Regions from separate parts of the Lysobacter terrae genome, predicted to be linked through region 2. Evidence: predicted binding sites of a transcription regulator. Region 2 holds the regulator's gene; the other holds the start of a gene.
The links. Region 2 encodes HrcA, which represses chaperone genes, less so after heat shock. Its sites were predicted from a motif close to TTNGCACTCNNNNNNNNNGAGTGCNAA; they were not measured.

Region 1: rpoH (RNA polymerase sigma factor RpoH) is a predicted target of HrcA. The motif match lies at 2,013-2,039, and genes of this name have one in related genera.

The regions. Positions count from the first base shown of each region.
Region 1 covers NZ_BAAGSX010000008.1:548,600-553,019, forward strand. Annotated here, with positions in the region: gene ACYVJ8_RS14160 (DUF4097 family beta strand repeat-containing protein) at 1-662, opposite strand, end outside; gene ACYVJ8_RS14165 (hypothetical protein) at 747-1,250, opposite strand; gene ACYVJ8_RS14170 (RNA polymerase sigma factor) at 1,247-1,834, opposite strand; gene rpoH (RNA polymerase sigma factor RpoH) at 2,050-2,922, shown strand; gene ACYVJ8_RS14180 (right-handed parallel beta-helix repeat-containing protein) at 2,985-3,887, opposite strand; gene ACYVJ8_RS14185 (NAD(P)/FAD-dependent oxidoreductase) at 4,000-4,420, opposite strand, start outside.
Region 2 covers NZ_BAAGSX010000001.1:941,903-946,322, forward strand. Annotated here, with positions in the region: gene recN (DNA repair protein RecN) at 1-1,140, opposite strand, end outside; gene hrcA (heat-inducible transcriptional repressor HrcA) at 1,291-2,346, shown strand; gene grpE (nucleotide exchange factor GrpE) at 2,460-2,975, shown strand; gene dnaK (molecular chaperone DnaK) at 3,105-4,420, shown strand, end outside.

The DNA.
Region 1 (4,420 bases), on a different contig from region 2:
AGATCGCCCGACACGGTGTTGCCGCTGAGCTTGCGCAGGCTACTTTCGTGGCCGGCCACGTTGATGTCGCCGGAGACCGTTTCGACGTGCACGTCGCCGCTGAGGCGGCCGCGCAGTTCGATGTCGCCGCTGACGTTCTCGGTGCTGACTTTGGCGCTGTTGAGGATCAGCTTGATGTCGCCGCTGACGCTGTCGATGGTCGCTTCGCGCGGCGCGCCGACGACGTTGATGTCGCCGCTGACGCTGTCGATGAGCAGTTCGCCCGAGGCCATGCCGTTGACGTCGACGTCGGCGGACACCGCGTCGATGTCGAGGTCGGCCTGCAACGGCACCATCAGTTGCAGCTGCGAAGGTTCGCTCTTGTCGCTGCCGGAGAAGAAGCCCAGACCGCCGGTCTTCGGATACTTCACCTTGACCGACAGGTGCTGCGCGTCGCCGGTGATTTCCAGCTTCTCCACGCCTTGTCCAAGGTTGCCTTCGATCCTCACCTCGCGACGGTCCCATGCGCGCACTTCGATGCTGCCTTTCAGGTTGTCGATGGTGACGTGGCCGCGCGCGTCCAGCGGGCGGGTTTCATTGATCGGCGTAGCGGCCTGCGCGCTGCCGCACAGCGATGGCGCTGCAAGCACGCCGGCGATCAGGAGGATGAGGAGTCGGGACATGGGAATTCTCCGGGACAACTTTTTATGGAATCGATGGAACCAGTAAATCGAATCGGACCGAATCAGGAATTGGCGAAGCGTGGATCAGGTGTAGGCCACGCGTTGTGCGAGCGCGAGGCGATGGGCGTAGGTGCGGCGCAGCTGTTCCAGTAGACGTACGGAGTCGGGATCGCGCGCCAGTGCCTGACGGATGACGGCGACGTCGCGGTCGAGCGCTTCGGCGGTCGGCCGCAGGCTGGCCGGCATCGGTGCCTGCACTTCCTGCAGGGCCGCCTGGTATTGGCGGGTGAGGCTGTCGGCTTCGCGCTGGACCAGAATCGTGGCTTCCGAAGGTTCGGGCGTCGTGGGTTGCGAGGCCGGCCGCTGGACCAGCCAGCCGACGGTGCCTGCGACCAGCACCAGGCTGGCGGCGATCGCGACAGATCGCAGCCAGTGCTGCGGGCGCGGCTGCGCCGCCTGCTGCGTGGTCAGCCGGGCCGCGATGCCAGGCCACAGATCGTGGGCAGGCGTCGTGTCTTGGCGCAGGCCCCGCAGCTGCCAACGCAGGGCATCGGGGAGATGCGTGTTTTCGTTGTCGTTAGTGTTCATGCGTGTGCCTCCAGCCGGGTCCGCAGAAGCGTGCGGGCCCGGTGCAATTGCGCTTTCGAGCTGCCGACGGCCATGCCGAGCTCGGTGGCGATTTCCTCGTGCTGCCAGCCTTCAACGTCGTAGAGGACCAGGACGGCGCGGGCGCGCGGCGGCAAGCTGGCGACCGCGCGTTCCAGGTCCATCGACAGGGCCGTGGCCTGGCCGGCCGAATCGGCCGTGCCGAGCGCCTCGAACGCGTCTTCGTCGCCCTCGTCCTGCGGCCGGCTCTTGCGGCTGCGCAGGTCCATCAGCGCGGTGTTGACCGCCAGCCGGTGCAGCCAAGTGGCGAAGGCGGATTCGAAACGGAAGGCGGGGAGGGCCTGCCAGGCGCGGACGAAGGCGTCCTGGGTCAGGTCTTCGGCCCGCGAGCCCTGGCCGCCGACCAGCCGGGCGATCACGCCATGGATCCGTCCCACGTGCCGGCGGTACAGGGCCTCGAAGGCCGCGACTTCGCCCCGGGCGGCCGCACCGACCAGCGTGCGCTCGTCGGCGGCCCCGTGGTCGGGGGAGTCCTGGATCTGGAGGGTGGTCACGGCGGCGAGCATATCCATACAGATGCGAGCCCGGTCCCCGGCGTTTAAATAGGGCCGCGGCCCGGGCGGGCGGCCTTGTTGGAAGGCCTGGACGACCCCATGAACCAGGCTTCGGCCTGGACGGCCTGCCCACTGCGGGCGGGCCCCAGCCTCGTTCCATGAATGCAACGCTCCGGAACTCCCCGACCCTTTAGCAGTCTCATACCCCGACTGCTAAGATCCCTGCCATGTCCCAGACCACCACTGCTCTCGTCGCCAATAACCTGCCGATCCCCAGCGCGCTCGGCTCGCTGGACGCCTACATCGGCGCGGTGCACCAGATCCCGGTGCTCAGTGCCGAAGACGAACAGGCCCTCGCCCGCCGCTTCCGCGACGGCGAAGACCTCGACGCCGCGCGCGACCTGGTGCACTCGCACCTGCGCTTCGTCGTGCACGTCGCCCGTGGCTACAACGGCTACGGCCTGCAGATGGGCGATCTCATCCAGGAAGGCAATATCGGCCTGATGAAGGCGGTCAAGCGCTTCGACCCCGAACAGGGCGTGCGCCTGGTCTCCTTCGCCGTGCACTGGATCCGTGCCGAGATGCACGAGTTCATCCTCAAGAATTGGCGCATCGTCAAGGTCGCCACGACCAAGGCGCAGCGCAAGCTGTTCTTCAACCTGCGCAAGTCCAAGACCCGCCTGGGCTGGATGAATGCCGAGGAAGTGCGCGCCGTGGCCGCCGACCTCAACGTGTCCGAGCGCGAAGTGCTGGAGATGGAATCGCGCCTGTCCGGCCGCGACATCGGCTTCGACGCACCCGCCGACGAGGACGACGAGCACGCCCCGCCGTCGCCGGCCGCATACCTGCGCGCCGACAGCGAAGACCCGTCGCAGGCCTACGAACGCGCCGACGCCGAGGACAACGTCCTGGAACTGTTGCGTGAGGGCCTCGCCAACCTCGACGCCCGCTCGCGCGACATCATCAAGCGCCGCTGGCTCGACGCCGACAGCAAGATCACGCTGCAGGAACTGGCCGACGAATACGGCGTCTCCGCCGAACGCATCCGCCAGATCGAAGCGAATGCGCTGAAGAAGATGAAGGCGCTGTTCGCGGCCTAAGTTCGACGCGTAAAAAAAAACGGCCCCGGTTCGGGGCCGTTTTCGTTTGCGGTGCCAGGCCGTTACGGCAGGACCGTATTGTTGACGGACTTGGCGCACCACTCGAAGCCCGGCGTGGTCAGGCCGATCGCGATGTTTCGCGTGCACAGCGCAGCGCTGCTGAGGTTGCCGTAGTTGTTGCCAGTACGCGACATCATGACGTTGCCGATGACCTGTGCGGTGGTTCCATCCGAGTTGATGGCCGCCGCGAAGCCGCCCTCGTTGGGCTGAAGGTCCGCGATCTGGTTGCTGTTGATGAGGATGTCGTCCGTCATGTCGGCGCGAATGCCCCAGATGGTCGCGTTTCCGTAGGCGCCCGCCACGACGTTGTTGGTGATGGAATTGCCCGTGGAGTGGACGCCAGGCTCGAAGGCGGTGACGGTGATGTTGCGGCTGTAGTCGTACCACGTGTTGTGGGTATTGATGACGCTGTTCCCGACGATCCTCGAGTTGCTGCCCCACAGCACGATGCCGTCGATCTGCGCCTTGAGGATGTCGTTGTTGAGGATCTGGATGCGCTCGCTGCGGAGGCCGAAATTAATGCCTGTGGCGAAATTGACGATCCTGCACGAGCGCACGGTGACGTCCTGCACCGGATCGTTGCCGGTGTAGATCGCAGTCGCGTCGTTCGAGGCGCGCTCCTGGGTCAAGCTCCTTCCGCGGCAATCCAACGTAGCGTCGCTGGAGGCGATCTCGATGCCGTTATCGCTGGTGGCGATGCTCTGCTTGAGGCAGTAGTAGCCAGGTTGCGAGATCTTGAAGGGTACGGCCGAAATCCACTGCGTGCAGGGAGAGGTCGTTGTGGTTTGGGCGAAGGCCGGAGCGGCCGTGCAGCCGAGAACCGCGAGCGAAACGAAAGCAAAAAGATTACGCATTCCCTTGATGTCCTTGATTGGAAATAGATAAGCGCCGCCGACGGCACGCATCTATGCTTGCCGTGAATAGTGGCGACGGGTTCCCCATGCGACGGCATTGCCGCCGCGCCGCGACGCTATCACGCGATCGTTGACGCTATCCAGTCCCGCAGGCGCGCCGCGTCTATTCGTCGCCGGGGGGCGCGGGATCCGTTCCCAGGATGATCCGCGCATGCCGCTGATAGCTCCAATACGCCCACGCCCAGTTGATGAGGACGATGAGGCGGTTGCGGAAGCCGATCAGGAAGAAGATGTGGATGAAGAGCCAGAACCACCACGCCAACAGGCCGGAGAGCTTCAGCCGGCCGAGGTGGACGACGGCTGCCATGCGGCCGATGGTGGCGAGATTGCCGAAGTCGCGATAACGGAACGATGGCGCCGTCCTGTTGTGCAGGCGGGCGCGGATGACCTGGGCGACGTACGCCCCCATTTGTTTCGCCGCCGGCGCAACGCCGGGGACAGGCTTGCCGTCCTGCTGCACGCTGGCGAGATCGCCGGCGACGAAGATCTCCGGATGTCCGGGAACGCTCAGGTCCGCTTCGACC
Region 2 (4,420 bases):
GTCCTTCGACAGTCGGGTCGCCGCCTGGCGACGCTTGCTGCCGAGCGTCTCCGCCGCGGTACGCCAGCGCGTACGGGCCTGGGCGATGACCTCATCGAGTTGCTGCAGGCGCTCGTCGGCGCCGCGCAGCCGGGCCAGTTCGTCGGCGATCGCGTCGCGCTGGGCGGCCAGTTGCTCCGCCGGGACGCGGTGCTTGCGCGAGAGTTCGTGGAGGCGGCCGAGCCGGCGTTCGAGCTGGGCGAACGCGTCCGGGTCCACGTCCAGATCGCTGCGCACGCGGTCCAGCAGCGCGAGCGCCTCGTCGATCTGGATCGCGGCGTTGTCCAGCATCGCGTCGACTTCGTTGAGCCGCGGTTCGTGCTCGGCCACGCGCTGCAGTTCGCCGCGGACGTGGTGCAGCGTGCGCGACAGGGAAGGGCTTTCCTCGCCGCCCAATTCCGACACGGCGTTGTCGCAGGCCGCGATCAGGCCCGCGGCGTGCGCGTGACGGCGATGATCGGTTTGCAGCTTCGCCAGTGAATCCGCGTCCAGGGTCTCGCGATCGAGCTCGGCGAACTGATGCTCAAGCCAACCGATGCGATCGGAAACATCGCCCTGCGCCAACAAGGCGTCGCGCTCGCGCAGCAATTCGCTCCATGCCTTGGCGGCGGCGGCGACCGCGGCCAGTTCGCCGTCGGTGCGCCCGTAAGCATCCAACAGGGCCAGTTGGCTCGAACGCGCCAGCAGGGCCTGGTGTTCGTGCTGGCCGTGGATCTCCACGAGCAGGCCGGCCAGTTCCGTCAGCTGCGTGACCGTCGCCGGGCGCCCGTTGATCCAGGCGCGCGAGCCGCCGTCGGCGCGGATCACGCGCCGGATCTGGCAGCTGGTCTGGCCGTCGCCCTCGTCCAGTTCGGCCTCGCGCAGCCAGGCGAGGGCGGGGGAGGCGTCGTCCAGGCTGAATTCGGCGGTCAGTTCGGCCCGTTCGGCGCCGTGCCGGACCACGCCGCTGTCGGCGCGCAGGCCGGAGAGCAGGCCCAGGGCATCGACGAGCAGCGACTTGCCGGCGCCGGTTTCGCCGGAAATGACGGTAAGGCCCGGGCCGAAATCCAGTTCGGCGCTGCGGACGACGGCGAAATCCTTGATGGCTAGATGCGACAGCATGGATCGATTGTAAGCGGGGCGCATTGCCGGGATGGAGGGCGGGGAGGGCCGCCACCTGTAACCGTGGCGCGTCTCACAAACCGAAACGGAGTTGGCTTGGCGTGCACCTCCCGCCTTGCGCCGGCCCCCGGCCGGCTTTATATCGCCCGCATGAGCCGCTCACCCGCCGACCTCGCCAGCCTCGATCCGCGCGCGCGGCAATTGCTGCGCACGCTGATCGGCCGGTACATCCAGAGCGGGGAGCCGATCGGTTCGCAGACCCTGGCCCGGCATGCCGGCCTGGACGTGAGCGCGGCGACCATCCGCAACATCCTCGCCGACCTCGAGGAAGTCGGCCTGCTGAGCGCGGCGCATGCGTCGGCCGGGCGGATTCCCACCGCGCAGGGCTATCGCCTATTCGTCGACTCGCTGCTGCAGGTCCGGCCGCTGCCGGAGGGCGAAGTGGCGCGGCTGCGCAGCGAACTGCCTTTGGGGTCGGGCACGCAGGCCTTGCTGGGCAGCGCCTCCGAGCTGCTGTCGGCGATGACCCACTTCGTCGGCGTGGTCAGCGTGCCGCGGCGCGAGCAGTTCGCGTTCCGCCGCATCGAATTCGTACCGCTGGACGCGCAGCGCGTGCTCGCCATCCTCGTGTTCGCCGACAACGAGGTGCAGAACCGGATCATCCAGACGCGCCGTCCCTACGACACCGGCGAACTCGAGCGCGTCACCAACTACCTCAACACCCATTTCGCCGGGCGCACCCTGCCGGACATCCGCGCCCACCTGCTGCACGAGCTGCGCAATGCCCGCGACGAGATGGAGCTGCTGCTGGCGCAATCGGTCGAACTCGCCGAGCAGGTGCTGACCCCCGGCCACGACGACATGGTGCTGGCCGGGCAGACCCGGCTGATGGGGGTGCAGGAGCTGTCCGACCTGGACCGCCTGCGCGAGCTGTTCGAAGCCTTCGCCCGCAAGCGCGAGATCCTGCAACTGCTCGAACGCACTGTCCGCGCGCCGGGCGTGCGCATCTTCATCGGCGAGGAAACCGGCCTGGCCCCGCTGGAAGGCATGTCCCTGGTGACCGCGCCCTATGCTGCCGGCGGCAAGGTGCTGGGCGTGCTGGGCGTGATCGGGCCCAGCCGCATGGCCTATGACCGCGTGATTCCCGTGGTCCAGGCGGCGGCCGAAGCCCTGGGCGCGGCGATCCAGTCCGACAGCTCGCCTTGACGCGGCGTCATGCGGGCGTGAAGTCGAGCGCCTGAACCCAGGCGCTTGAATCGCCAGCGCGCCGGCCCCATTGCTGCCCAGAGCGCACTTGGCGCAATGCAGACCCACGCACGATGACGACCGAACCGATGCAAGAAGCGACAGGCGAGAATGCCGCCATCAACGATCCCAATCCCCAGCCCGCGGAGCTGGAGGCGCTGAAGGCCGAAGTGACCCGGCTGCGCGAGGAATCCCTCCGCGAGCGCGCCGAACTGGAGAACCAGCGCAGGCGCCTGGCCCGCGACATCGAGATGGCGCGCAAGTTCGCCAACGAGCGCTTGCTGGGCGATCTGCTGCCGGTGATCGACAGCCTCGAGGCCGGACTGGCGGTGAAGGCCGATACCGCTCAGCACCTGCGCGAAGGCATGGAGCTGACGCTGCGGCAGCTGCTGAAAGTGGCGACGGACAACGGCCTGGTCGCCGTGGACCCCACGGGTCAGCCCTTCAACCCCGAACACCATCAGGCCATGAGCATGGTCGACGGCGCGGGCCACGCGCCCGGCCACGTGGTGCAGGTCTACCAGAAGGGGTGGCTGCTGAACGAGCGGTTGCTGCGCCCGGCCCTGGTGACCGTCAGCAAGCACGACTGATTCGAGAGGCCGATTTGCGATATCGATCCGCGCCAAACCCTTGAACGGCGCAAAGCGATCCCCCAGATAGCGCACATCGGCGGTACGCACCGCCACCGAACACAAGCTTAGATTCGCGAGGAAACACCAATGGCAAAGATCATCGGCATCGACCTGGGCACGACCAACTCGTGCGTGGCGATCATGGAAGGCGGCAAGGCCCGCGTCATCGAAAACGCCGAAGGCGATCGCACCACGCCGTCGATCGTGGCGTTCACCAAGGACGCCGAAGTGCTGGTCGGTGCCTCGGCCAAGCGCCAGGCGGTGACCAACCCGAAGAACACCTTCTACGCGGTGAAGCGCCTGATCGGCCGCAAGTTCACCGACGCGGAAGTGCAGAAGGACATCGGCCTGGTCCCGTACACCATCACCCAGCATGAAAACGGCGACGCCTGGGTGGCGACCGCCGACGGCAAGAAGATGGCGCCGCAGCAGATCTCGGCCGAAGTGCTGGCCAAGATGAAGAAGACCGCCGAGGCCTACCTGGGCGAGACCGTCACCGAAGCGGTCATCACCGTCCCGGCCTACTTCAACGACAGCCAGCGCCAGGCGACCAAGGACGCCGGCAAGATCGCCGGCCTCGACGTCAAGCGCATCATCAACGAGCCGACCGCGGCCGCGCTGGCCTACGGCATGGACAAGAAGGGCGGCGACCGCAAGGTGGCCGTGTACGACCTGGGCGGCGGCACCTTCGACATCTCGATCATCGAGATCGCGTCGGTGGACGGCGAGATGCAGGTCGAAGTGCTGTCGACGAATGGCGATACCTTCCTCGGCGGCGAAGACTTCGACAAGCGCGTCATTGATTACCTCGTCGACGAGTTCAACAAGGACCAGGGCATCGACCTGCGCAAGGATCCGCTCGCCCTGCAGCGCCTGAAGGACGCCGCGGAGCGCGCCAAGATCGAGCTGTCGTCCTCGCAGCAGACCGAAGTGAACCTGCCGTACGTGACGGCCGACGCTTCCGGTCCGAAGCACCTCAACATCAAGCTGACCCGCGCCAAGCTCGAAGCGCTGGTCGACGACCTGGTCAAGAAGACCATCGAACCGTGCCGCGTCGCGTTGAACGACGCCGGCCTGCGCGCTTCGGACGTCTCCGAAGTGATCCTCGTCGGCGGCCAGACCCGCATGCCGAAGGTGCAGCAGGCGGTGACCGACTTCTTCGGCAAGGAGCCGCGCAAGGACGTCAATCCGGACGAAGCCGTGGCCGTTGGCGCCGCTATCCAGGGCGGCGTGCTCGCCGGCGACGTCAAGGACGTGCTGCTGCTCGACGTGACCCCGCTGTCGCTGGGCATCGAAACCCTGGGCGGCGTCTTCACCAAGATCATCGAGAAGAACACCACGGTGCCGACCAAGGCCTCGCAGGTCTTCTCGACCGCGGAGGACAACCAGTCCGCCGTGACCGT